DNA from 3 places in the Rhizobium sp. A37_96 genome. Region 2 is predicted to be linked to each of the others. Evidence: predicted binding sites of a transcription regulator. Region 2 holds the regulator's gene; each other region holds the start of a gene.
What was found. Region 2 encodes LexA, which represses DNA repair genes until DNA is damaged. Its sites were predicted from a motif close to TGTTCNNNNTGTGTTCNG; they were not measured.
Positions count from the first base shown of each region.

Region 1 (7,819 bases), on a different contig from region 2:
GTCACCGAAGAGGCCGTCCAGGGCATGGTCGACGCGCTGGACGAATTTCCGCGGCCGATGCTCGGCTATTGCCGTTCCGGCGCGCGCTCGACGGCGATCTATCAGAAGACGCACCACATTCGCGGCTGATCGGCCATATTTCCAATCTTGAGATTGAAGGGCAAGCCAGGGGCGGGCCTTTCCGTCACTTGTCGAAGAACAACATCAGGAGAAAGCAATGAGCATCAAGCGTATCGACGTCGGCGCCCGCATGAGCGGCGCAGTCATCCACGGCAACACCGTCTATCTCGCCGGCCAGGTTGGCGAAGGCGAAAGCGTTACCGATCAGTGCAAGTCGGCTCTCGCTGAAGTTGACCGCCTGCTTGCAGCCGCCGGCTCCAACAAGTCGAAAATCCTGCAGACGCTCATCTATCTCTCCGACATTTCCTATTTCGCCGAAATGAACGCTGCCTGGGAAGCCTGGGTCGATCCTGCCAACACGCCGGCCCGTGCGACCAGCGAAGCCAAGCTTGCCGCGCCGAAGTACAAGGTCGAATTCATCGTGACGGCCGCGCTCTAAGTCGCGTCAGCGTGTTTTGGAAGGCCGGGGAGCTTGCGCTCACCGGCCTTTCGTTTGGGCGATTTCCGTCAGGGTACGCGAGGGCGTGATCGCTTCCGGGTCGAGCGCGACTTCGATGATGGCAGGCTTGCCGCTCGCGCGGGCCCGCTCGAACGCCGGACCGAACTCCTCCGTCGCCGTCACGGTTTCGCCGTGGCCGCCATAGGCGCGGGCAAGTGCCGCGAAATCCGGATTGTCGAGCGCCGTGGCGCTGACGCGGCCGGGATATTCCCGCTCCTGATGCATGCGGATGGTGCCGTACATGCCGTTGTTGATGACCAGCGTTATCAGCGGCAGGCCGTACTGGACGGCGGTTGCGAATTCCTGGCCGTGCATCATGAAGCAGCCGTCACCGGCAAAGCAGATCACCTCGCGCTCCGGAAAGAGCTGTTTCGCGGCAACCGCCGCCGGCAAACCATAGCCCATCGAGCCTGATGCCGGCGCAGCCTGGGTGTTGAAGCGGCGGAAGCGATGAAAGCGGTGCAGCCAGGTTGCATAGTTGCCGGCGCCGTTGGTGAAGATGGCATCGAGAGGCGTGTTGGCTTCGATCCAGTCCATGATACGGCCCATGTGAACCGTACCCGGGCTTTTTTCCGGCGTTGTCGACCAGGCGAGATAGGCCGCGTGCATGCGCTCGGTTCGTTCCGCCCAGCGTGTCTTGACGGGTGCTTCGAGGTCCGCCAGTGCCGCAACGAAATCCGCGGGGCTGGCACAGATTGCCAGATCCGGGCGATAGACGTGGCCAAGTTCGGACGGATCGGGATAGATGTGGACGAACTGCTGGCGCGGGTAGGGGATATCGACCAGCGTGTAGCTGGAGGACGGCATCTCGGAGAGGCGGCCACCGAGAAGGATCAGCAGATCGGCGTCCTTGATCTCTTTCGCCAGCGCCGGGTTGATGCCGATACCGACATCGCCGGCGTAGTTCGGGTGCAGGTGGTCGAACAGCATCTGCCGGCGGAAGGAGCAGCCGATCGGCAGTTTGAAACGCTCCGCGAACTGGCGGATGCCCGCAACCGCGTCTTCGTTCCAGCGCGTACCGCCGAGGATGACCATTGGCCGTTCCGCAGCGGCCAGGCGCCGGCTGAGATCGGCGAGCTGGCCGCGGCCCGGATGGGCGGCGACCGGAACATAGGGGCGTGCTTGCGGAGCCTCGACCTCATCGCGCAGCATGTCTTCGGGCAGGGTCAGCACGACGGGGCCGGGACGTCCCGATGTCGCCACAGCAAAGGCGCGGGTGACGAATTCCGGGATGCGGGCGGCATCGTCGATCTCGCCGACCCATTTGGCGAACTCGGTGAAGGCTCTGCGGAATTCCACTTCCTGAAAGGCTTCGCGTTCGCGGGCATCGCGCTGGACCTGGCCGATGAACAGGATCATCGGAATGGAATCCTGGCGGGCAATGTGAAGGCCGGCGGATGCGTTGGTGGCGCCGGGGCCGCGGGTGACCATGCAGATGCCCGGTTCGCCGGTCAATCGGCCCCAGGTATCCGCCATCATGGCCGCGCCGCCTTCCTGGCGGCAGACGAGCACGTTGATGTCGCTGTCATGCAGCGCATCGAGCACGGCTAGAAAGCTCTCGCCCGGCACGCAAGAGATGCGCCGCACGCCATTTGCCTTCAAAGCCTCGACGATAAGTTGCCCGCCCGTTCGTTTCATGTCCTCGCCTTTCCCTCCAGTTCGGCCAATTCGGCCAGAACTTCCTCCTGATGTTCGCCGAGACGCGGACTCGGCCGCGTATAGGTCAACGGTGTTTCCGACAGCACGATCGGCGTCCGCACGCTTGGGATCACGGTGCCTGCCGCGTCCTCGAGATCGATGCGCAAGCCGCGCGCCTTGATCTGCGGGTCGGCGAACATGTCTTCGATCGTGTTGATGGCGCCGGCCGGAACGGCATTGGCCTCGCAGGCTCTCAGCAGTTCCGCCTTGTTCCATTCGAGCGTCTTTGCCGATACGAAGGCACGCACCTCGTTGCGGTTGGCGACGCGGGCCTTGTTGGTCGCATAGCGCTCGTCGTCGGCATTGGCGTCCACGCCGAGAATGGCGCACAAGCGACGGAACTGCCCGTCATTGCCAACGGCAAGAATGAGATAGCCGTCTGCGGTGGGGACGACTTCATAGGGCGAAATATTGGGATGGGCGTTGCCGAGCCGCACAGGCGGTTTGCCCGATATCAGATAGTTCATGTTCTGATTGGCGAGCACGGCCGATTGCACATCGAGCAGCGCCATGTCGATGAGCTGTCCTTCGCCGTTCTTCAGTGTGTGGATCAGGGCGGCCTCGATCGCCGAAACCGCGTAGATGCCGGTGAAGATGTCGGCAATCGCAACGCCCGCCTTCATCGGCTGTCCGTCCGGCTCGCCGGTGATCGACATGAAGCCGGACATGCCCTGGACGATGTAGTCGTAGCCCGCGAGGCCGGCATAGGGGCCGGTCTGCCCAAAGCCGGTGATCGCGCAATAGACGATGCGGGGATTGATCTTTTTCAGGCTTTCGTAATCCAGCCCATATTTGACCAGGCCGCCGAGCTTGAAGTTCTCGATCACCACGTCGGCGGTCTTCACCAGCCGGCGGACCAGCTCCTGTCCTTCCTGGCTCCTGAGGTCGGCGGTGATGGAGCGCTTGCCGCGATTGGCGGAATGGTAGTAGGCGGCGGAGAGGTTTTCGCCGTCCTTGCCTTCGACGAAGGGAGGACCCCATTGGCGGGTGTCGTCGCCGCCGTCGGGGTTCTCGACCTTGATGACGTCGGCACCCAGGTCGGCCAGCATCTGCCCGGCCCAGGGGCCGGCAAGCACGCGGGCAAGCTCGATGACGCGAATACCGGAAAGCGGAGGTTTCTTGGTCTTTTTGTCTGTCATGTCCGTCCGCTCGCTCAGGGCGTGAATGCCGTTTCAGATGTATCGGATACCGGCTTGGAAGCAAAGCGCCGCTCACGCCAGAGAATGTAGAGGCCGGAGCCGATGATGATGAGGATGCCGAGCCATTTGATCGCATCCGGGAAATTGTCGAAGACGAGCCATCCGAAGATCGTTGCCGAGACGATCTCGAAATATTGCAGCGGTGCCAGCGTCGAAGCCGGCACCGCCCGATAGGCGTGTACCGTGAGAATGCCGGCCGCCGCTGCGGTGGCCCCGACGCCGAGCAGGTAGAGCATGGCCGCGAGGTCCGGCACGACAGGGTCGAGGATCGCAGATCCCGTCGCGCGGCCCAGGGCAAGCAGAATCAGGCTGAAGCCGGTGCCCCACAGCCCGGTCTGGAACTGCATCGACCATGCATCTTCACTGTGCGAGACGACACGCGTGATCATCACGTAGACGGCGATGCAAAGGGCGGTGACGACGGGCAGCAAAGCGATGAAGCCGACTTCCTGAAAGCTCGGCTGGATAATCAGCATCGCCCCGAAAAAACCGACGGCGCAGGCGGTATAGCGTCGCCAGCCGATGGTTTCCTTCAGGAAGATGCTGCTGAGAATGGTGAGCATCATCGGCTCGACGAAAAAGATGGCGATGGCATCGGCAACCTCCATGACCTGCAGCGTCGTCACGAACGACACCATGGATAGCGTGAGCACGGCGGCGCGGATGGCATGCACGCCGCTGCGCCGCCACGTCCACACTCCCCATCTTTTGCGCATGGCCATCATCGGCAGCGCAAAGAGCAACTGGAAGATGAAGCGGGCGGCGGTGACTTCGGCCGGCGGAATCGTGGTTGCCGCAAGCTTGGAGAAGATGTCGATGATCGGCGAGAGGACGACGGAGAGAAACATCATCATCAAGCCGAAGGTCAGCTCCGATTGCGGCAATCGGGTAGAGGCGCCGCTGGAGGTGTTCATTGCAGAATTCCTTGAGAATCAATTCCTTGCCGTCACCTTCTTGCACCAGTCGGCAAAGCGGGAAGTGGCTTGGTCGGCACCGATTTCGTTGAGCGTCTCGTGCCGCATGTCGGGGTAGATTTCGGTCGTGATATGAGAGAATCCGGCTTTTTTCAAATGGTTTGCCAGCCAGGAAATCGCTTTCGCGTTGTCGGTTGCCGGATCCCTGCCGCCTCCGACGAGGTGGATCGGCATGTCGCGGCGGAGCCGGTCGAGATAGGTTTTTTGAGGCGCGCGGAAGGTGAGCTCGAATATGTCGAGCCACAGCGACACGGAGGCGTCGAAGCCGCAAAGCGGGTCGGCGATGTAGCCGTCTACTATTTCGGGGCGGCGCGAGAGCCAGTCGAATTCGGTGCGGCGGTTCGCGATCGATCGACCCCAGGTGCCGAAGGTCAGCTTCGGCAGCGGCCCACTCGGAACGTCCGATCCCTTGAACATGCGCTCCGTCTTGAGGATGAGCTGGGCGGCGCGGCCGGCGAGGCCCGGGTTGAAATTGGAGTTCCAGACTGTGACGGCATCGAACTTGTCCGGATGCGTGACGACGGTGTTCAAGCTGATCAGCCCGCCCATGGAGTGGCCGAACAGGATGATCGGCAGGCCGGGATAAGCGCCTGCGGCAAGCTCGCGCATGGCCAGCACATCGGCGATGACCTGCTCGATACCGTTTCGTCTGGCGAAGCGCCCGAGCGGCGCATCGTGGGCAACCGTCTCGCCGTGGCCGCGATGATCATGGGCGTAAACGTGAAAGCCCTGGGCGGCCATTGCATCCGCAAAGGCTTCATAGCGGCGGGAGTGTTCGGCCAGGCCATGGGATATCAGAAGGATGCCGCGTGCATCGCCCGTTGCCGGCGAATGATGATAGGCAATGGTCGCACCCGTTGGGCTCTCCAGGCGCTGCGTCTCGGCGAACATGCATTCGTTCCTCCCCATCTGGACGAAAGGTTATCATCCGTCGGATTGCAATGGATAGGTGCCGAAGCTCACAGAAATAAATCTTTCCGAGCGCTGTGATTCAGGATTGCACACGCCTGATCAAACTGCTTATTTGTTCCCATAATGTTCTAGTTGGAGGCAGGGAATGAAGCATTTGCTTCGAGTATTTGCGGTTGTGCTCCTTTCGGTCGGGACGGCGGCGGGCGCCATGGCGCAGGACCATAGCCGAGGGCGGACACGCTTTATCCTGGCGGCAAGCTGGGAGCCGGCATTTTGCGCGACGAACCAGAGGAAGGCGGAATGCCGGAACCAATCGTCGAGCAATTACGATGCGACGAATTTCTCGCTGCATGGCCTATGGCCGATGCGGCAGGAATATTGCGATGTTTCCGAGGACTTGAAGCAGGCGGATCGCAGCAGCGACTGGAAGGACCTGCCGACGGTGCAGCTGTCCCAGGACGTCAAGGCGAAGCTGGACAAGGCGATGCCGGGCACGCAATCCGGCCTTGAGCGGCATGAATGGATCAAGCACGGCACCTGCACGAAGCTTAGCGCCGACCAATATTTCTCCATCGCCGCGGGCCTGATCGCGGAACTCAATACGTCGGCCGTGCGCGACCTCTTCGCACAGAATTTGGGCAAGGAGCTCGATGCGGAAAGCATCAAGGCGGCCTTCGACCAGAGCTTCGGCGAGGGCGCCAATGCGCGTATCAAGATGAGCTGCCGTCGGGTTGGCGGCGTCAGGATGATTTCGGAGCTGACCATCGGTCTCTCCGAAGATGCGATCGATCCGCAGCAGGGAAGCGGGCCAAGGCTTGCCAAACTGATCCAGGGTGCGGGCAGCACCTCCTTCGGCTGCGACCGCGGCGTGGTCGATGCTGCCGGTTTCTGAGAAAATCCGGCCTTTCTGACGCTGATAATGCCCTCGGACAAGGTTTCGCCGTTGCCCGAGGGCGGGGTTTCGCCTACATAGCGGCACAATTCGCAATGTTATCCGTCCGTGGAGTAACCCAAGCTATGGCACGTCAGTTTATTTATCATATGGCCGGACTGAATAAGTCCTATGGCGCCAAGAAGATCCTCGAGAATATCCATCTCTCGTTCTATCCCGATGCCAAGATCGGTATTCTCGGCCCGAACGGCGCGGGTAAGTCGACGGTGCTGCGCATCATGGCCGGCCTCGACAAGGAATACACCGGCGAAGCCTGGCTGGCCGAAGGCGCCACCATCGGCTACCTGGCGCAGGAGCCTCAGCTCGATCCCAACAAGACGGTTTTCGAAAATGTCATGGAAGGCGTTGCCAAGAAAACCGAAATCCTCAATCGCTACAACGAATTGATGATGAACTATTCCGACGAGACGGCGGACGAGGGCGCCAGGCTCCAGGACATCATCGACAGCCAGAATCTCTGGGATCTCGAAAGTCAGGTCGAGATGGCGATGGAAGCATTGTGCTGCCCGCCGCGCGATGCCGAAGTCACCAGCCTTTCCGGTGGTGAGCGCCGCCGTATCGCGCTGTGCCGCCTGCTTCTTTCGCAGCCGGACCTGCTGCTGCTCGACGAACCGACCAACCATCTCGACGCCGAGACCATTGCCTGGCTGGAAAAGCACCTGCGCGACTATCCGGGTGCCGTGATGATGATCACCCACGACCGCTACTTCCTCGACAATGTTACCGGCTGGATTCTTGAGCTCGACCGCGGCCGTGGCATTCCCTACGAAGGCAACTATTCCGCCTATCTGCGGGCCAAGGCCAAGCGCATGCAGCAGGAAGCCCGCGAAGAAGCTGGCCGTCAGAAGGCAATCAGCCGCGAACAGGAATGGATCGCCTCCAGCCCCAAGGCCCGTCAAGCCAAGTCCAAGGCGCGTATCAACGCTTACGAACAGCTGGTCGATGCTGCCGAGAATCAGCGTCCCGGTGATGCGCAGATCATCATTCCGGTCAGCGAGCGTCTCGGTCAGGTGGTGATCGAGATGGAGGGCATCACCAAGGGCTTCGAAGGCCGCACGCTAGTCAACGATCTGTCGATCAAGCTGCCGCCAGGCGGCATCGTCGGCATCATCGGCCCGAACGGCGCCGGCAAGACGACCCTGTTCAAGATGATCACGGGGCAGGAAAAGCCGGATTCCGGCACGGTCCGCATCGGCGAGACGGTGCATCTCAGCTATGTCGACCAGAGCCGCGATGCGCTTGACGGCAATAAAACCGTATGGGAGGAAATCTCCGGCGGCGCCGAAATCATCAAGCTCGGCAAGTTCGACATGAACTCGCGCGCCTATTGCGGCGCCTTTAACTTCAAGGGCGGCGACCAGCAGCAGAAGGTCGGCAATCTCTCCGGCGGTCAGCGCAACCGTGTTCACCTGGCCAAGATGCTGAAGGCTGGCGGCAACGTGCTTCTGCTCGACGAACCGACCAA
Region 1 is NZ_JBNWDS010000001.1:415,454-423,272, reverse strand. Features, by position in the region: gene ACQZ6J_RS02010 (TIGR01244 family sulfur transferase) at 1-129, shown strand, start outside; gene ACQZ6J_RS02005 (RidA family protein) at 218-559, shown strand; gene ACQZ6J_RS02000 (thiamine pyrophosphate-binding protein) at 599-2,257, opposite strand; gene caiB (succinate--glutarate CoA-transferase) at 2,254-3,456, opposite strand; gene ACQZ6J_RS01990 (DMT family transporter) at 3,471-4,430, opposite strand; gene ACQZ6J_RS01985 (alpha/beta hydrolase) at 4,449-5,381, opposite strand; gene ACQZ6J_RS01980 (ribonuclease T2 family protein) at 5,548-6,294, shown strand; gene ettA (energy-dependent translational throttle protein EttA) at 6,420-7,819, shown strand, end outside.
Region 1: a site for LexA is predicted at 5,516-5,533, ahead of ACQZ6J_RS01980 (ribonuclease T2 family protein). Genes of this name have one in related genera too.

Region 2 (7,819 bases):
GGTGAAGCTCTGCAAACCGCAGCAGGATGTGCGCGCCGATCTGCCTTCTATCGGCGTCTCGACCGTGCTGAACGCCAAGAAGGCCGGCCTTGCCGGCGTCGCGGTGGAGGCGGGCCGGGCGCTGATCCTCGACCGTGAGGCTGTGATTAAAGCCGCCGATGACGCTGAAATTTTCGTCTGCGGCATCGATCGTGGCCTCAGCGCGGAGGGCTTCATGTGAGCAGCGCCGCCTTGAAGCTTGCCGTCGTTGCGGGAGAGGTTTCCGGCGATCTTTTGGGCGGCGATCTCGTCGCTTCCCTGAAGCGGCGCCATGATGGGCCTGTCGAGCTGGTGGGCGTCGGCGGCGAGGCGTTGGAAGCGCAAGGCTTGCGCTCGCTTTTCGACTACTCCGAACTCTCGATCATGGGTTTCATCCAGGTCATCAAGCGGCTGCCGAAGCTGCTTGCCCGCATCCGGCAGACGGCTGACGCCATTATCTCCGCCAAGCCCGACGTACTTCTGATCATCGATAGCCCCGATTTTACCCATCGCGTAGCGAAGCGGGTGCGCAAGGCGCTGCCTGGCCTCCCGATCGTCAACTATGTCTGCCCCAGCGTCTGGGCATGGAAGGAATATCGCGCGCAGAAGATGCTCGCCTATGTCGATCATGTGCTGGCCGTACTCCCTTTCGAGCCGGAAGCCATGCAGCGTTTGGGTGGTCCGGCAACGACCTATGTCGGCCATCGCCTGACGGTGGATACAGATCTGCTGGAGACGCGCCGACAGCGCGCTTTGCGCGGTGAAAGGGCGGTCGATGCCCAGATGACAGTTCTTCTTCTCCCAGGCTCGCGCGCTTCGGAGATCCGCCAGCTTCTACCGGTTTTTGAGCAGGCTACCAAAGAACTTAGTCGGCGAAATGACAATGTTCGCTACATGCTGCCGACCGTGCCGAAGCAGGAAGCCCTGGTACGCTCGCTTCTCGAAAACTGGGGCGTCAAGCCTGAAATCCTGGTCGGCCAGAATGCAAAGTGGAATGCCTTCGCGCAGGCGGATGCTGCCATGGCTGCGTCGGGCACGGTGATCCTGGAACTGGGTCTTGCCGGTGTTCCCGTGGTTTCAACCTACAAGACGGAGTGGTTGGCCAGATTCGTGATGTCGCGCATCAAGGTATGGTCGGCGGCCCTGCCGAACCTGATTGCCGACTATGCCGTTGTGCCGGAACTCATCAACGATGTGTTGCGGCCCGGCCTGCTCGCCCGCTACATGGAGCGCCTGTCGAGCGACACTCCCGAGCGCAGGGCAATGCTGACGGGCTATGATCTGGTCTGGCAGCGAATGCAGACCGAGGAACCGCCCGGCGACAAGGCGGCGCAAATTGTTCTGGATGTTCTCGCTCATAAAAAAACCGGTCATCTCTGACCGGTTTTTTGTTTCGATACCAAAGCTTAGCGCTTGGAAACCGGCACGTATTCGCGCAGCGGTGCGCCCGTGTAGAGCTGGCGCGGACGGCCGATGCGCTGATGCGGATCTTCGATCATCTCGTTCCACTGAGCGATCCAGCCGACGGTGCGGGCGAGAGCGAACAGAACGGTGAACATGGTCGTGGGGAAGCCCAGCGCCTTCAACGTGATGCCGGAGTAGAAGTCGACGTTCGGGTAGAGCTTCTTCTCGATGAAATATTCATCGGTCAGAGCGATGCGCTCCAGCTCGATTGCGATGTCGAGCAACGGATCGTCCTTGATGCCGAGTTCGCCGAGAACCTCGTGCGCCGTCTTCTGCATGATCTTGGCGCGCGGATCGTAGTTCTTGTAGACGCGGTGACCGAAGCCCATCAGGCGGAACGGGTCGTTCTTGTCCTTGGCGCGGGCGATGAATTCCGGGATGCGGTCGACGGTGCCGATTTCGTTCAGCATGTTGAGCGCCGCTTCGTTCGCGCCGCCGTGAGCCGGGCCCCAGAGGCAGGCGATGCCTGCAGCGATACAGGCGAACGGATTGGCGCCCGAAGAGCCTGCCAGACGAACCGTCGAGGTCGACGCATTCTGCTCGTGATCGGCATGCAGGATGAAGATGCGGTCCATGGCGCGGGCAAGCACCGGGTTCACCACATAATCCTCGCACGGAACGGCAAAGCACATGCGCAGGAAGTTCGACGCGTAGTCCAGATCGTTCTTTGGATAAACGAAGGGCTGGCCGATATGGTACTTGTAGGCCATGGCGGCGAGCGTCGGCATCTTGGCGATCATGCGCAGGCTTGCGACCATGCGCTGGTGCGGATCGGTGATGTCGGTCGAGTCGTGATAGAAAGCCGAGAGTGCGCCGACGCAGCCGCACATGACGGCCATCGGATGCGCGTCGCGACGGAAGCCTGTGAAGAAGCGCGACATCTGCTCATGCACCATCGTGTGGTGGGTCACGCGGTGATCGAAGTCCTTCTTCTGCGCTGCCGTCGGCAGTTCGCCGTAGAGAAGGAGGTAGCATACTTCGAGGAAATCGCCGTGTTCGGCCAGCTGATCGATCGGATAGCCGCGATGCAGCAGAACGCCTTCGTCGCCATCAATATAAGTGATGCTGGACTCACAGGACGCGGTCGAGGTGAAGCCAGGATCGTAAGTGAAAGTGGAGGTGTTCTTATAAAGGGCACCAATATCAATGACACTTGGGCCGATGGTTCCGGTCTTCACCGGCAGGTCCACCGTCTTTTCACCCCAAGTTAGTTTCGCGCTTTGTTCCGTCATGCTGATCCTCCAAGATTTGGCGGGATTGACGCCATAAAAAGCGCCAAAAGGTTAAGCGACTACCGACTAGCTATATGATCCAGAGCCTAATGCCAAGTTATCCTAATGCCGAATTGTGCATTGCAGTATCAACTTTTGGGCACTGCATCAGTGTCGCTAAACATGGTGCGCCAGGAAACCGGCCCAATTTAGCCGTGCTCATGCCGATTTCGGTTGAAATCACTGTGCGGTGACGGCAAAAATCGCGCGAAAGCTGTAGTTTTGCGCGGGGGCGGCAGTGAGTGCCTAATTTAGAGGCATCGGAGCAGCAGGAGGGCCGGGATGTTGCTGCACCTCCGCAGCCTCGCCCCGCTATTGCCACGATCGTCTTGCGTACCAAAGCGCGACATCGGGAGCGGACGCAGGATCGGGTACCGCTGACATCGCGCCTGCTTTTGATCCTGAACCGCAGTCGACTCGGCGTCCTCAGCCTGGTCGAAGAAGAGGCCGCGTATGGGCGTGCCATACTGTTCGCTCCGATCTATATGGGCCTCGGGGCGATCTTCTGGTTCAAGGCTGGCAGCGATCCGCCGCCGCAAGCAGTCGCCGCGGGCTTTCTCGTCTTTGCCGGCGGCTTAGTATTCGGACGGGAAAGCGGCAGGCTGCTTCGCCATCTGCTCTTTGCGGCAACGCTCATTTGCCTGGGCATGGCTTTGGCGCAATGGGAATGCTGGCGGGCTTCCACCACAATGCTCGACTCGGCCGTGACGACGACCGTTACCGGCCAGGTCGAGCGACGTGAATCCTATGACGATGGCCGCTGGCGCTATGTCGTCCGCGTCGAGGCGACGGAAAAACCCACCATTCGCCGCTCACCGGAAAGGGTCACGATCTTCGTACGCAAACAGGCGGAGCCGTTCGAACTCGGAGACCGAATCCAGGGCAGGGCGCGCCTGACGCCTCCGGCCGGGCCCGCCTTGCCCGGCCTCAACGATTTCGCCTTCAGCTCCTATTTCAACGGTATCGGCGCAAACGGCTTTGCCTATGGCGCACCGAAATTGCTGTCGCCACTTGATGACAAAGTGCGGGAGTCGATGCTCGACGCCGCTGATATCTGGCTTGCGGGGCTGCGCAATAGCATAGGCGACAGGATCAGGGCGACCTTGCCAGGCGATACGGGTGCTTTTGCCGCCGCACTTGTCACCGATGAGAGACGTGCGATCTCGAAGGATACGACCGAGGCGTTGAGAATTGCCGGCCTCACCCATATCGTCGCCATTTCCGGTCTGAACATGGCGCTGTCGGCCGGGATCTTCTATGTCGGCCTGCGCTATTTGTTCAGCCTGTTTCCCGGCGTCGTACAGGCCTGGCCGACAAAGAAGTTTGCGGCCCTCGGTGCGCTTGTGACAGTGACGGCCTATTACCTCGTTTCCGGTTTCGGCGTATCCGCCGAGCGCGCATTCATCATGATGGCGATCATGCTGGTTGCCGTACTGCTCGATCGACCGTCGATCAGCCTTCGCAACGTGGCGCTATCCGCGATCGTCATTCTCATACTCTCGCCGTCTCAGGTGCTCGGCCCGAGCTTTCAGATGTCCTACGCCGCAACGCTGGCGCTGGTATCGGGCTATTCGCTATGGAAGCGGCGGCGGCATCGCGAAACCATCTTCTCCCGCATCCGCCTGTTAAGCCCGCTGTTGTTCGTCTCCCGCTTCTTCGGCGGCGTGTTGTCGACGTCATTCATCGGCGGCGCATCGACAGCCATATTCTCGATCGAGCATTTTCACCGGTTGGCGACATATGGTCTTGCCGCCAACCTCGCGGCCATGCCGGTCGTCTCCTTCGTCGTCATGCCGTTTGGTATGGCGGCGATGCTGCTCATGCCTCTCGGTCTTGATGGTCCCTTCTGGAAGGTCACCGGGGAGGGACTGGAGCTCGTCATAGCGATCGCCAAAACCGTGGCCGGCTGGGGAGGTGACATCACCTTCGGCCGCCAGCCTGCATGGCTGATGCCGACATTCATTGCCGGCTTCCTGATCATGAGCATGTTGCGAACCCGGCTTCGCCACCTGGGCCTACTATTGTCGCTCTTATCCGTTGGCGCGGCGGCATTCGGTCCCGGCGTGCCGAAGCCGGATCTGACGATCTCGGAGGATGGGGTTCTGGTCGCTCTGCGACAGGATGACATACTGGCGACCAATCGCGAACGGCCGCAGGCCTTCATCTTCGAACAATGGCAAAAGGCACTGGTTGCAACCGAACATCAGCCGCCCACCATCCTTCCTCGCGACAGCCGGCTTCCACAAATCAGCAAGACCGATCGTCATCGGCGATTAAGCACCGAGGAGCAGAACGCGGTCCGCAAGGCAATGGAAGACGCGCTTGACCAGACGATGCAGGGAAGCTTCGCCTGCCAGAAAGGCGCATGGTGCGTGGCGATGCTCGAAGACGGCGCCATGCTCGTCACCATAGAAAACGCGGCCTATTTGCCGCCGGCTTGCGATACGGCAAACATCGTCGTGACACCGATCCGCTTGCGGCTGGATCATTGCCGCTCCGGGGCGATGCTGATAACCGGCGCGACATTGCGGCAAACCGGATCCATCGAAATGGCATTCACAGGCGACAAACCCGTCGTTTCCGTGGCGTTCGAGAACCCGCAACGACCATGGACGCGGCATCGAACCTACGATTGGCGCACCGACAAATTCGGCGCGCCGATCCAGCCGGCGTCACCGCTCAGTGATAGCGCCGAATGAGGCCGACGAGCTTACCTTGCACCTTGACGCGGTCCGGCCCGAAAATGCGGGTTTCATAGGCCGGGTTGGCGGCTTCCAGTGCGATGGACGCACCCTTGCGGCGGAAGCGCTTCAGCGTCGCTTCCTCGTCGTCGACGAGAGCAACCACGATGTCGCCGGGGCTGGCTGTCGTCGAATTGCGAATGATGACGGTGTCGCCGTCGAAAATACCGGCGTCGATCATCGAATCCCCCCTGACTTCAAGCGCGTAGTGCTCGCCTGAGCCGAGCATATCGGCGGGAACGGTAATATCATGGGTATTGTTCTGGATGGCGGAAATCGGAACACCGGCGGCGATGCGCCCCATGACTGGAACCGATGCCGAACCGTTGTGATCGTCATTGGCGATCTTTGCCGGGGCGGGCGGTGCGACCGGCTGAGGCTTGCCGAGGCTGCCTTCGATGATACTGGGCGAGAAGCCGCGTCGCGGCTGCAGGCTCGGATTATAGGCCTCCGGCAGCTTTATCACCTCCAGCGCTCTCGCCCGATTCGGCAGCCGGCGGATGAAGCCTCGCTCCTCCAGTGCCGTAATCAGACGGTGAATACCGGACTTGGATGCCAGATCCAGCGCATCCTTCATCTCGTCGAAAGATGGCGGAACGCCGGATTCCTTCATGCGTTCGTGAATGAAGAGAAGCAGTTCCTGCTGCTTGCGCGTCAACATCGTCTTGGAACCCCAGAATCAAGAAAAAGTCGTGAAACAAATCCAGAACGGACACTATATGTTCCATATGTGTTCCGCAAGTACTTAAATTTCGGTAAAGCCTTGTTCGGACGATTAAATAATTACCACTGTCGAATGAACCGACTGAAAGCGCCAATGGATTGTTTCAGTTTTAATGTATTGATAAATATTGATAATTTTGAATTTGCGCCGTTTAGGACACTTTCGCTTGACCAAGGTGTCTCCCGCGTCGACGAACGGGATATTACGCCGGGTAAGCCAGCTACAGAATAGAATCAGCAATCACGTTTGCGAGATTGCGTTCCATCGGTGTCGCCCTATCTCCCGGTCTCTTGCTTCCATCTTGAATTCGATGATGGATGGGCGCAAATCTGCTCCCGTAGGGAAAAGGAGAAAGCATGGCGCCGTTGCCGCATCCGCTGGATCATCTCGTGCTGCCGACCGTCAACATCGCTCTGGCGCGCGAACGTCTCGGCAAGCTCGGTTTTACGGTCGCTCCGGACGCACGCCATCCTTTCGGCACGGAGAATGCCTGCGTCTTCCTGGCCGACAAGACCTATCTCGAACCTTTGGGCGTGGCGTCGCAGGAGCAGTGCGAGACGAGCGTCGCCGACGGGAATGTCTTCGTTGCGCGCGATCAGGCCTATCGTTTCCGAGTCGGCGAAGATGGCTTTTCCGCCATGGTCTTCGGCACGGACGATGCCGTTGCGGATGACGCGCGCTTCAAGGCGGGCGCGATCTCCGCCGGGCGGATGCTGGATTTCTCCCGGCCCATGAAGATGCCGGACGGAACCGAAACGACGGCCGGCTTTCGCCTCGCCTTCGCGGCCGATCTGCGCGCGCCGGATTTTCTGGCTTTCTGCTGCCAGCGCATCAATCCGTTGCCGGCGGACCGCAGCGTGCTCGAGCGTCATGAAAACGGTGTGAGCGGCATCGCGCGGGTGGCGCTTTCCGCATCGAAACCGGAGGCGTATCGCGCCTTTTTCGAGGAGGTCGTCGGCGGCCCGCGAATTTCGGAGCATTCCTTCGGCTTGACGATCGAAACCGCCAATGCCGAGCTCGAGATCCTGACGCCGGAAGGAATGGAAGCATTCTACGATTTGCCTGTTCGCGCTAGCGATCCTGGGCTCAGGGCGCGCGCAATCCTTTTCAAAACGCGCGATCTTTCCGTGACATCGTCGCATTTCGCTGCTAACGGCGTCACCTACACGCGTAAGAACAATCGTCTATTGGCGAGGCTGGCGCCCGGGCAGGGCGCACTGTTCGCCTTCGAGGAGATAGCATGAGCACGAATTCCGAAGTGACCGTCGGCGAGGGTGCCTCCAAGGTCCTCTTTTCCAACACCGCCAAGCTGTCGCTGATCGCCGGCCCCTGCCAGATGGAAAGCCGCGACCACGCTTTCATGATCGCCGGCGTCCTGAAGGAGCTTTGCGGCAAGCTCGGCATCGGCCTTGTGTACAAATCCTCCTTCGACAAGGCCAACCGCACGTCGCTGTCCGGCAAGCGTGGCATCGGCCTGGAAACGGCGCTGGAAGTCTTTGCCGACCTCAAGAAGGAATACGGCTTTCCGGTTTTGACCGACATTCATACCGAAGAGCAGTGCGCCATCGTTTCCAAGACGGTCGATATCCTGCAGATCCCGG
Region 2 is NZ_JBNWDS010000013.1:180,221-188,039, reverse strand. Features, by position in the region: gene ACQZ6J_RS26285 (LpxI family protein) at 1-220, shown strand, start outside; gene lpxB (lipid-A-disaccharide synthase) at 217-1,398, shown strand; gene gltA (citrate synthase) at 1,425-2,714, opposite strand; gene ACQZ6J_RS26270 (ComEC/Rec2 family competence protein) at 3,239-5,452, shown strand; gene lexA (transcriptional repressor LexA) at 5,433-6,155, opposite strand; gene ACQZ6J_RS26260 (VOC family protein) at 6,575-7,462, shown strand; gene kdsA (3-deoxy-8-phosphooctulonate synthase) at 7,459-7,819, shown strand, end outside.

Region 3 (7,819 bases), on a different contig from region 2:
GCATGGCCCGCACCGAGCAGCGCGATCCGACTGCCGTCATCGCCGCCGAGCTCGATATGAACTATGCCTATGGCGTCGAGTTCCTCGAACTGAGCCTCGGTTCGGAAATCGAGCATTCCTTCTGCCGCGACGATTTCAACGAAAAGGGCTTTCACGGCAATGCGCTCATGGCCTCCGTTGCGCTGAGGGCTGCTTTCCTTTTCCGTCTGCCGGGCAACGCTGTCTGGTTCAACGACAGCAACGAACAGCCGCGCATCGGCGATCGTTGCGCCGTCGGCGCCATCGTCGAGACCGAAGCCGGTCCTTTCGTTGCCGTCTCGGTTCACCTCGAGAGCGTTGCAACCGCTGCCTATCGCGAGCGGCAGATGTCGGCATTGATCGACGCTGTGGAAGCCTTCGCGCCGGGTCTGCCGATCCTGATCGGCGGCGACCTCAATACCGGCAACCACACGGGCGGCGATTTCTCGACCGATACGCTGTTTGCCATGGCCGAGGGCCGCGGCTTCGAATGCCATGGCGGCCCGCTCGATCAGACGAGCACGCGCCCGAGCCTGATCACGCGCTTTCCCGATCGTGCCATGAAGCTCGACTGGTTCGTGAGCCGCGGCTTGAAGATCGGCGAAAGCCACCTCGTTACCTCCTTGAATGAAGAGGACAAGCCGCTGTCGGATCACGACATGGTCATCTGCACAATCGACGGTTTTTCCGCCTGATTTTTGCAATCGTTAAAATGCGCCGGATTTCATGAACCGTGCCGTTACCCCTTCCATGCGATGAGATCGCAGACGCGCATGGAATTGGGGGATTGCATGGTCTTGAAAGTAATGTTGGCGAGCATGGCGGCCTTTGCCGCGCGTGCCGTCCCGGTCGTCGTCGCGATGCCGCAGTCGAAAAGCTTCGTGGCCGGCGCCAGCGACGAAATGGAAATGAAGCCTTCGCCTATCGAACCGTCCTGGATCCTGTCAGGCGATCCTGTTGCCCGCATCGCCGAGCATTCGCGCGGGCAGGACGATGCCGCGATGACCGCGCTATGGGATTGCACGGCGGGCGAGTTTCGCTGGTATTTCGGCTGGGACGAAACGGTGATGATCCTCGAAGGCGAGGTGCATATCACCACGGAAGACGGTGTCGAACGCACGCTCAGCGCCGGCGACGTCGCCTATTTCGCCGGGGGCACCTGGGCGACATGGCGCATCGATCGCTACCTGCGCAAGGTCGCCTTCTGCCGCAAGCCGTTCCCGAAGCCTCTGACCATCGCTTATCGCCTGCGCGATCTTGTCCGACAGGGCAGCGGCAGCCAGGGTCTCGCCGCCTGAGTGCGGCATGGCCCCGCGGACGCTGTTGAATAGCCGTTGCGTTTGAAGGCGGGCCGACCTACATCTGTCCGCAAATTCGAGCGAGGGCTGACTATGGCTGGTATCAAGAATGTTGCGGTCCAGATGGACCATGTCCGGGGCATCAACATCGCGGGCGACTCGACCTTCGCCATGAGCCTCGAGGCCCAGAACCGCGGCTACAAGCTCTTCCACTACACGCCCGAGCGGCTGAGCATGCGCGACGGCAAGGTCTACGCCTCCGTCGAGCCGATGATCCTGCGCGACGTCAAGGGCGACCATTTCGAACTCGGCGAGCCCGAGCGCGTCGATCTCTCGACCATGGATGTGGTGCTGCTGCGTCAGGACCCGCCCTTCGACATGGCCTACATCACCTCGACACACCTTCTCGAGCGCATCCACCCGAAGACGCTTGTCGTCAACGATCCGGCCTGGGTGCGCAATTCGCCGGAAAAGATCTTCGTCACCGAATTCGCCGATCTGATGCCGAAGACGCTGATTACCCGCGATGCCGGCGAAATCCGCCGCTTCCGCGAGGAGATGGGCGATATCATCCTGAAGCCGCTCTACGGCAATGGCGGCGCCGGCGTCTTCCATTCGACGCGCGACGACCGCAATCTCTCGTCCCTGCTCGAAATGTTCGGCCAACTCTTCCGCGAGCCCTTCATTGCCCAGCAATACCTGCCTGACGTGCGCAAGGGCGACAAGCGCATCATCCTCGTCGATGGCAAGGCCGTCGGCGCGATCAATCGCGTGCCGGCCGAACACGATGCCCGCTCCAACATGCATGTCGGCGGCCGTGCGGAAGCCACCGAGCTGACGGCGCGCGAGCAGGAAATCTGCGCCCGCATCGGTCCGGCCCTGAAGGAGCGCGGCTTCCTTCTCGTCGGCATCGACGTCATCGGCGACTACATGACCGAGATCAACGTGACGTCGCCGACCGGCATTCGCGAAGTGAAGCGCTTCGGCGGCGCCGATATCGCCAGCCTGCTGTGGGATGCGATCGAGTCCAAGCGGGCCTGAAGGCTGTCTTCGCTATAGATCGGCGAGGGGTCGTTTGCTCTCGCCGTAACGTGAATCATATCGCTATGCCCATGCGGCGGCAGGTCAGGATTACCGCTGACTGCCCCGTCACACTGTCGTCCGCGATGACGATCGGCACGAAGCCGAAAAGCGGCTTCACGTTGACCATCATACCCACGTAAGGCCGCTTGTTTGCGATGCCGCCATAGCCGCCCATGGCGGTGATGGTGCCGCAGACGCTGACATGGCCCTTGCTGTTCTTGGAAGCCGCCATAGGCCCAAAAAGCAGAAGGCCCTCGTAAGGAAGCTGTTCGCGCAAACCCTTTTCCACCGCAGCCGTTTCCTTGGCGCTCAATTGATAGGGGATGCCCTTTTCCAGATTATCCGCGCCATCGATCGACTGGCAGCCGCCGAGAAAGACGGCCATCAGAAGGGATAGCGATATCGCAAGTCTCATAATTTGCCCCCAAATGTGAAAATCGCCCCTTTGTTCTTTTATTGTTCTTGTTTCATTTCATTTTTTCTGCCACGTTGCAACCCATGGTCTGCTGTGAAGAATTAATAGCGGCAAACGCGTTGGATGAGGGTACGGGATGGTAGCGCGCGTCAGCACGGTTGCGTTTCAAGGCATTGAGGGCGTGCCCGTCGAAGTGCAGGTGATGATCGCACCCGGCAAGGTGCTGATGCATATCGTCGGCCTGCCGGACAAGGCTGTTGCCGAAAGCCGGGAGCGGGTTCAGGCAGCGCTTCATGCCTCCGGTCTCGCCTTGCCGCCGAAGAAAGTCACGGTCAATCTCGCGCCGGCGGATCTGCCCAAGGAAGGTAGCCACTTCGATCTTGCGATCGCGCTCGGGTTGATGGCAGCACTTGGAGCTATCCCCGCGGACGCCCTGTCGTCCTATACCGTTATCGGCGAACTCAATCTCGACGGCACGATCGCGCCCGTTGCCGGAGCGCTGCCTGCGGCGATTGCCGCCAATGCCATGGGCAAGGGGTTGATCTGCCCCGCCGAAAGCGGGCCGGAAGCCGCCTGGGCCGGCAAGGAGATCGATATTCTGGCGCCGCGCAGCCTGATCGCGCTCGCCAACCATTTTCGTGGCACGCAGGTCCTGTCGCGGCCGGAGCCATCAGTCCGCGCCAATGCCGCCAATTTGCCGGATCTTGCCGATATCAAGGGGCAGGAAAGCGCCAAGAGGGCCTTGGAAGTGGCAGCGGCCGGTGGCCACAATCTGCTTTTCGTCGGACCGCCCGGTTCCGGCAAGTCGATGCTCGCCTCGCGCCTGCCGTCGATCCTGCCGCCTTTGTCGACGAACGAGCTGCTTGAGGTGTCGATGATCCATTCGATTGCCGGCCAGCTTTCCGGCGGCAAACTCTCCGATCGGCGCCCCTATCGCGCACCGCATCACTCCGCCACCATGGCCGCCTTGGTCGGCGGCGGCCTGCGTGCCAGGCCGGGAGAAGCTTCGCTCGCCCATCACGGTATTCTGTTTCTCGACGAACTGCCCGAGTTTTCGCCGCAGGCGCTCGATGCGCTGCGCCAGCCGCTGGAAACCGGCGAATGCGTCATCGCCAGGGCAAACCACCGCGTTTCCTACCCTGCCGGCATCCAGCTCGTGGCGGCGATGAACCCGTGCCGCTGCGGCATGGCCGGCGAACCGGGTCATACCTGCGCCCGTGGGCCACGCTGCGCCTCCGACTACCAGGGCCGCATTTCCGGTCCCTTGCTGGATCGCATCGATATCCGCATCGACGTGCCGGCCGTATCCGCCGCCGACCTGATCCGGCCAGCCACGGCGGAAAAGAGCGCCGATGTGGCTCTGCGCGTCGCCCGTGCCCGCGAAAGGCAGCGCGAGCGTTTCGAAAGCGCCGGCATGAAGGACATCGCCACCAACGCCCGCTGCTCGACCGCAATGATCGAAACCATCGCCGAGCCGGATGCCGCCGGCCTGCAATTGCTGCGGGACGCGGCCGAGAAGATGAAGTTCTCCGCCCGAGGCTATCACCGCATTCTCAAGGTGGCGCGCACCCTTGCCGATTTGGACGACAAGCCGACGGTCGGGCGCATCCATCTTGCCGAAGCCATTTCCTACCGCGTAGCCGGCGAACGGTTGGCTGCGCATGCCTGAACCCTATCCATCGTCAGGTCTCCGGCTTGCCTGCCGGCGCCAGAGCCGGCAAGCTTGCGAGGCTGTCGATCGAACCGGAACGCCGCTCACCGCATGACTGCAGAACTGACCATCGATCCCGCCAGTGGCGCAATATGTATCGGCGACAGGCTTCGACTCGTGGCGTTACAGGAAAAATCAAATATCGAGGCGCTCGCTTCGCAATGGCTGGGCGGCTTGCGCGATCTGCAGAACGGCTACGAGTGGCTGCAGCTTCGTGGCCTGACCTTCGGAAAACAGCCCGCCGGGCTTTCGCTGTGCCTTTACGAGCGGAAACTGGTCAGCGCCCATTGGGGTGTCTCCCTGCCGGGCGCGACCATCGAGGAGGGCTGGCCGACGCAGCAGGCGATCAACCAGGAGATCAAATTCGTGCGCCGCATTCTGGTCGCCATGTTCCAGACCGAGTTGACGGACGGCGGACTTGTGTTTCCCTGGGGCACGGTCTGGAGCAGGTTCGATCCGAAAGGCTTCTGCGCCAGCCACGGTTTGAGCTATCGTCAGACCTGAGCCGCGCCCGAATGAAAAAGGGGCGCCGCAGCACCCCTTTCCAAGTCAAATCGGTGATCGGCAGCCTCAGCCGCCCAGACCCTCGAACAACGCCGTCGAAAGATAGCGTTCGGCGAAGGACGGGATGATGACGACGATGGTCTTGCCTTCATTCTCCGGGCGCTGGCCGACTTTGATCGCCGCCGTCAGCGCGGCACCCGAGGAGATACCGACAGGCACGCCTTCGAGCTTGGCCACGAGCCGCGCCTGCTGGAATGCCTCTTCATTGCTGACGGTGACCACCTCGTCATAGACATGGGTGTCGAGGATCTTCGGTGCGAAGCCGGCGCCGATGCCCTGGATCTTGTGCGGGCCGGGATTGCCGCCGGAAAGCACGGGCGAGTCCGTCGGCTCGACGGCGATGACCTTGACGTCGGGGTTGCGGGCCTTCAGCACCTGGCCGACGCCGGTGATCGTGCCGCCCGTGCCGATGCCGGCAACGAAGATATCGACCTTGCCGTTGGTGTCGTTCCAGATTTCCTCCGCCGTCGTCTTGCGGTGGATTTCCGGATTGGCCGGGTTTTCGAACTGCTGCGGAATGATGGCGTCCGGCAGCGTCGAGGCCAGTTCCTCCGCCTTGGCGATAGCGCCCTTCATGCCCTTCGGCCCCTCGGTCAGCACCAGCTCGGCGCCGAGCAGCGCCAGCATCTTGCGGCGCTCGATCGACATGGTCTCCGGCATGGTGAGGATCAGCCGGTAGCCCTTGGCGGCGGCGGCGAAGGCAAGCGCGATGCCGGTATTGCCCGAGGTCGGCTCGATCAGCACGGTTCTGCCGGGCGCGATCTTGCCCTGGGATTCAAGGCTCTCGATCATGGCGACGCCGATACGGTCCTTCACGGAGGCGATCGGATTGAAGAACTCTAGCTTTGCCAGGAGGTTGGCCTTGACGCCCTTCTCCTTCGCCAGCTTGTCGAGGCGGACGATCGGCGTATCGCCGATGGTCTCGGTGATCGAGGCATAGACGCGGCCGCGGCCGGGTTTGCGGGTGTCGGACATGGGTAGCTCTCCCTACATTTGAATTGTGCGGTGACAATAGGATCAAATGCTTGCGGAAACCAGAGTGCACGCACATTCCCCACTTGCGGCGCGTGAGAAAAGAATCTCTCGAAAGGCTGCTTTGGGGAAGTTTTTTTCAGGCCGCGCGCGCCGCGATGAAGGCGGCCGTGGCGGCGAGGATGCTGGCCGCGACCCGGTTCAGGATCTGCAGCGCTTTCGGCTTCTTGAGCAAGGTTCGAGCCCGGGCGGCGAGCAGCATATAGGGGACAAGAACGATCAGGAGAATGACGAAGGTCGCAGCCACCAGGGTCGCATATTCGCGCAGGCCGATGCTGCCGATATCGATCAGCGTCGGCACGAGCGCGACATAGAAAAGCATGGTTTTGGGGTTGCCGAGCGTTACCAGCAGGCCGGAGAGAAAGGACATGCCGGCGCTCTTCGATTTCTTCGCGGCGATATCGGCCGCCAGCAGGCCCGCGGTCCAGAGCTTCCAGGCGATATAGCCGAGATAGAGGGCGCCGGCGATCTTGATGACGATAAACACTTCGGTAAAAGCCTGCGCCACGAAGGCAAGGCCGAGGATGACGGCCGTCAGATAGATGGTGTCGCCGAGCACGAGGCCGAGGCCCATGAAGAAGGTCTCGCGAAAGCCGGAGCCAAGGGCGCGCGCCACAATCGCCGTGACGCCTGGGCCGGGAATGGCGGCTGCGATGAAGAGGGCGCCGCAATACGCGAGCAGCGTCGCGAGCGTCATGAAGAATTCCTCCACAGATGGTGCTTGCTCTATCGCACCACCTTTGCGTTTTCAAGCGATTGCGCCGGCACCGGGAACATATTACCAAGGTGTTAACGGCGCGTCGAAACTGCTTTGCCCAAGGATATCATGACTTCTGCGTTGCTCCTGATCGATCTTCAGAACTCTATCCTGACGGGCCTCGGCACGCCGGATCGCCAGCCGGCGATCGATGCCGCGCTGGAGACGGTCGTTGCCAAGCTCGCGGCGCTGAAGCACAGCGCCCGCGCCGCCGGGGTTCCGGCCTTCATCGTCCAGCATGACGGCAATCCGGGGCACCGTCTGGTCAAGCGCAGCGAAGGCTGGCAGCTTCGCCGGGAAATCGCGCCCGAGGCCGGCGATGTCGTGGTGCACAAGACGAGCTGCGATTCCTTCTTCGAGACGGATCTGGAGGCGCGGTTGCGGGCGCGTGGCGTCACTCATCTTTTCGTCGGCGGCTGCATGACGCAATTCTGCGTCGATACGACCGTGCGCCGCGCCGTTTCGCTCGGTTTCGACGTGACGCTGATTTCCGACGGGCACACCACGGCCGATATGGGCAGGCTGAGCTTCGAGGAGATTGTCACCCATCACAATATGCTGCTTGACGGTTTCGATGCCGGGCCCCATGAAATCAGGATCGCTGCTTCCAGCGAGATTGCGTTCTGATCTTCCCGCCGCCGGAGGCTTTATGCCGCATCTGACCAGCATGATCGCCTTCGCTCTGATCGCACTCGGCATGGTGCTGACACCCGGCCCGAACATGATCTATCTGGTGTCGCGATCGATCTCGCAGGGTCCCGCGGCCGGGCTGATTTCTCTCGGCGGCGTCGCCTGCGGCTTCGTCTTCTACATGCTGTCGGCTGCCCTCGGCATCACCGCTTTCGTTCTCGCCGTGCCCTTCGCCTATGACGCCTTGCGGCTGGCGGGTGCCGCCTATCTGGCCTGGCTGGCCTGGAATGCGCTGAAGCCTGGCGGCCGTT
Region 3 is NZ_JBNWDS010000002.1:237,985-245,803, forward strand. Features, by position in the region: gene ACQZ6J_RS07575 (endonuclease/exonuclease/phosphatase family protein) at 1-713, shown strand, start outside; gene ACQZ6J_RS07580 (cupin domain-containing protein) at 810-1,316, shown strand; gene gshB (glutathione synthase) at 1,410-2,357, shown strand; gene ACQZ6J_RS07590 (hypothetical protein) at 2,413-2,814, opposite strand; gene ACQZ6J_RS07595 (YifB family Mg chelatase-like AAA ATPase) at 2,951-4,483, shown strand; gene ACQZ6J_RS07600 (hypothetical protein) at 4,577-5,029, shown strand; gene cysK (cysteine synthase A) at 5,096-6,064, opposite strand; gene ACQZ6J_RS07610 (LysE family translocator) at 6,201-6,818, opposite strand; gene ACQZ6J_RS07615 (cysteine hydrolase family protein) at 6,948-7,505, shown strand; gene ACQZ6J_RS07620 (LysE family translocator) at 7,528-7,819, shown strand, end outside.
Region 3: a site for LexA is predicted at 2,846-2,863, ahead of ACQZ6J_RS07595 (YifB family Mg chelatase-like AAA ATPase). Genes of this name have one in related genera too.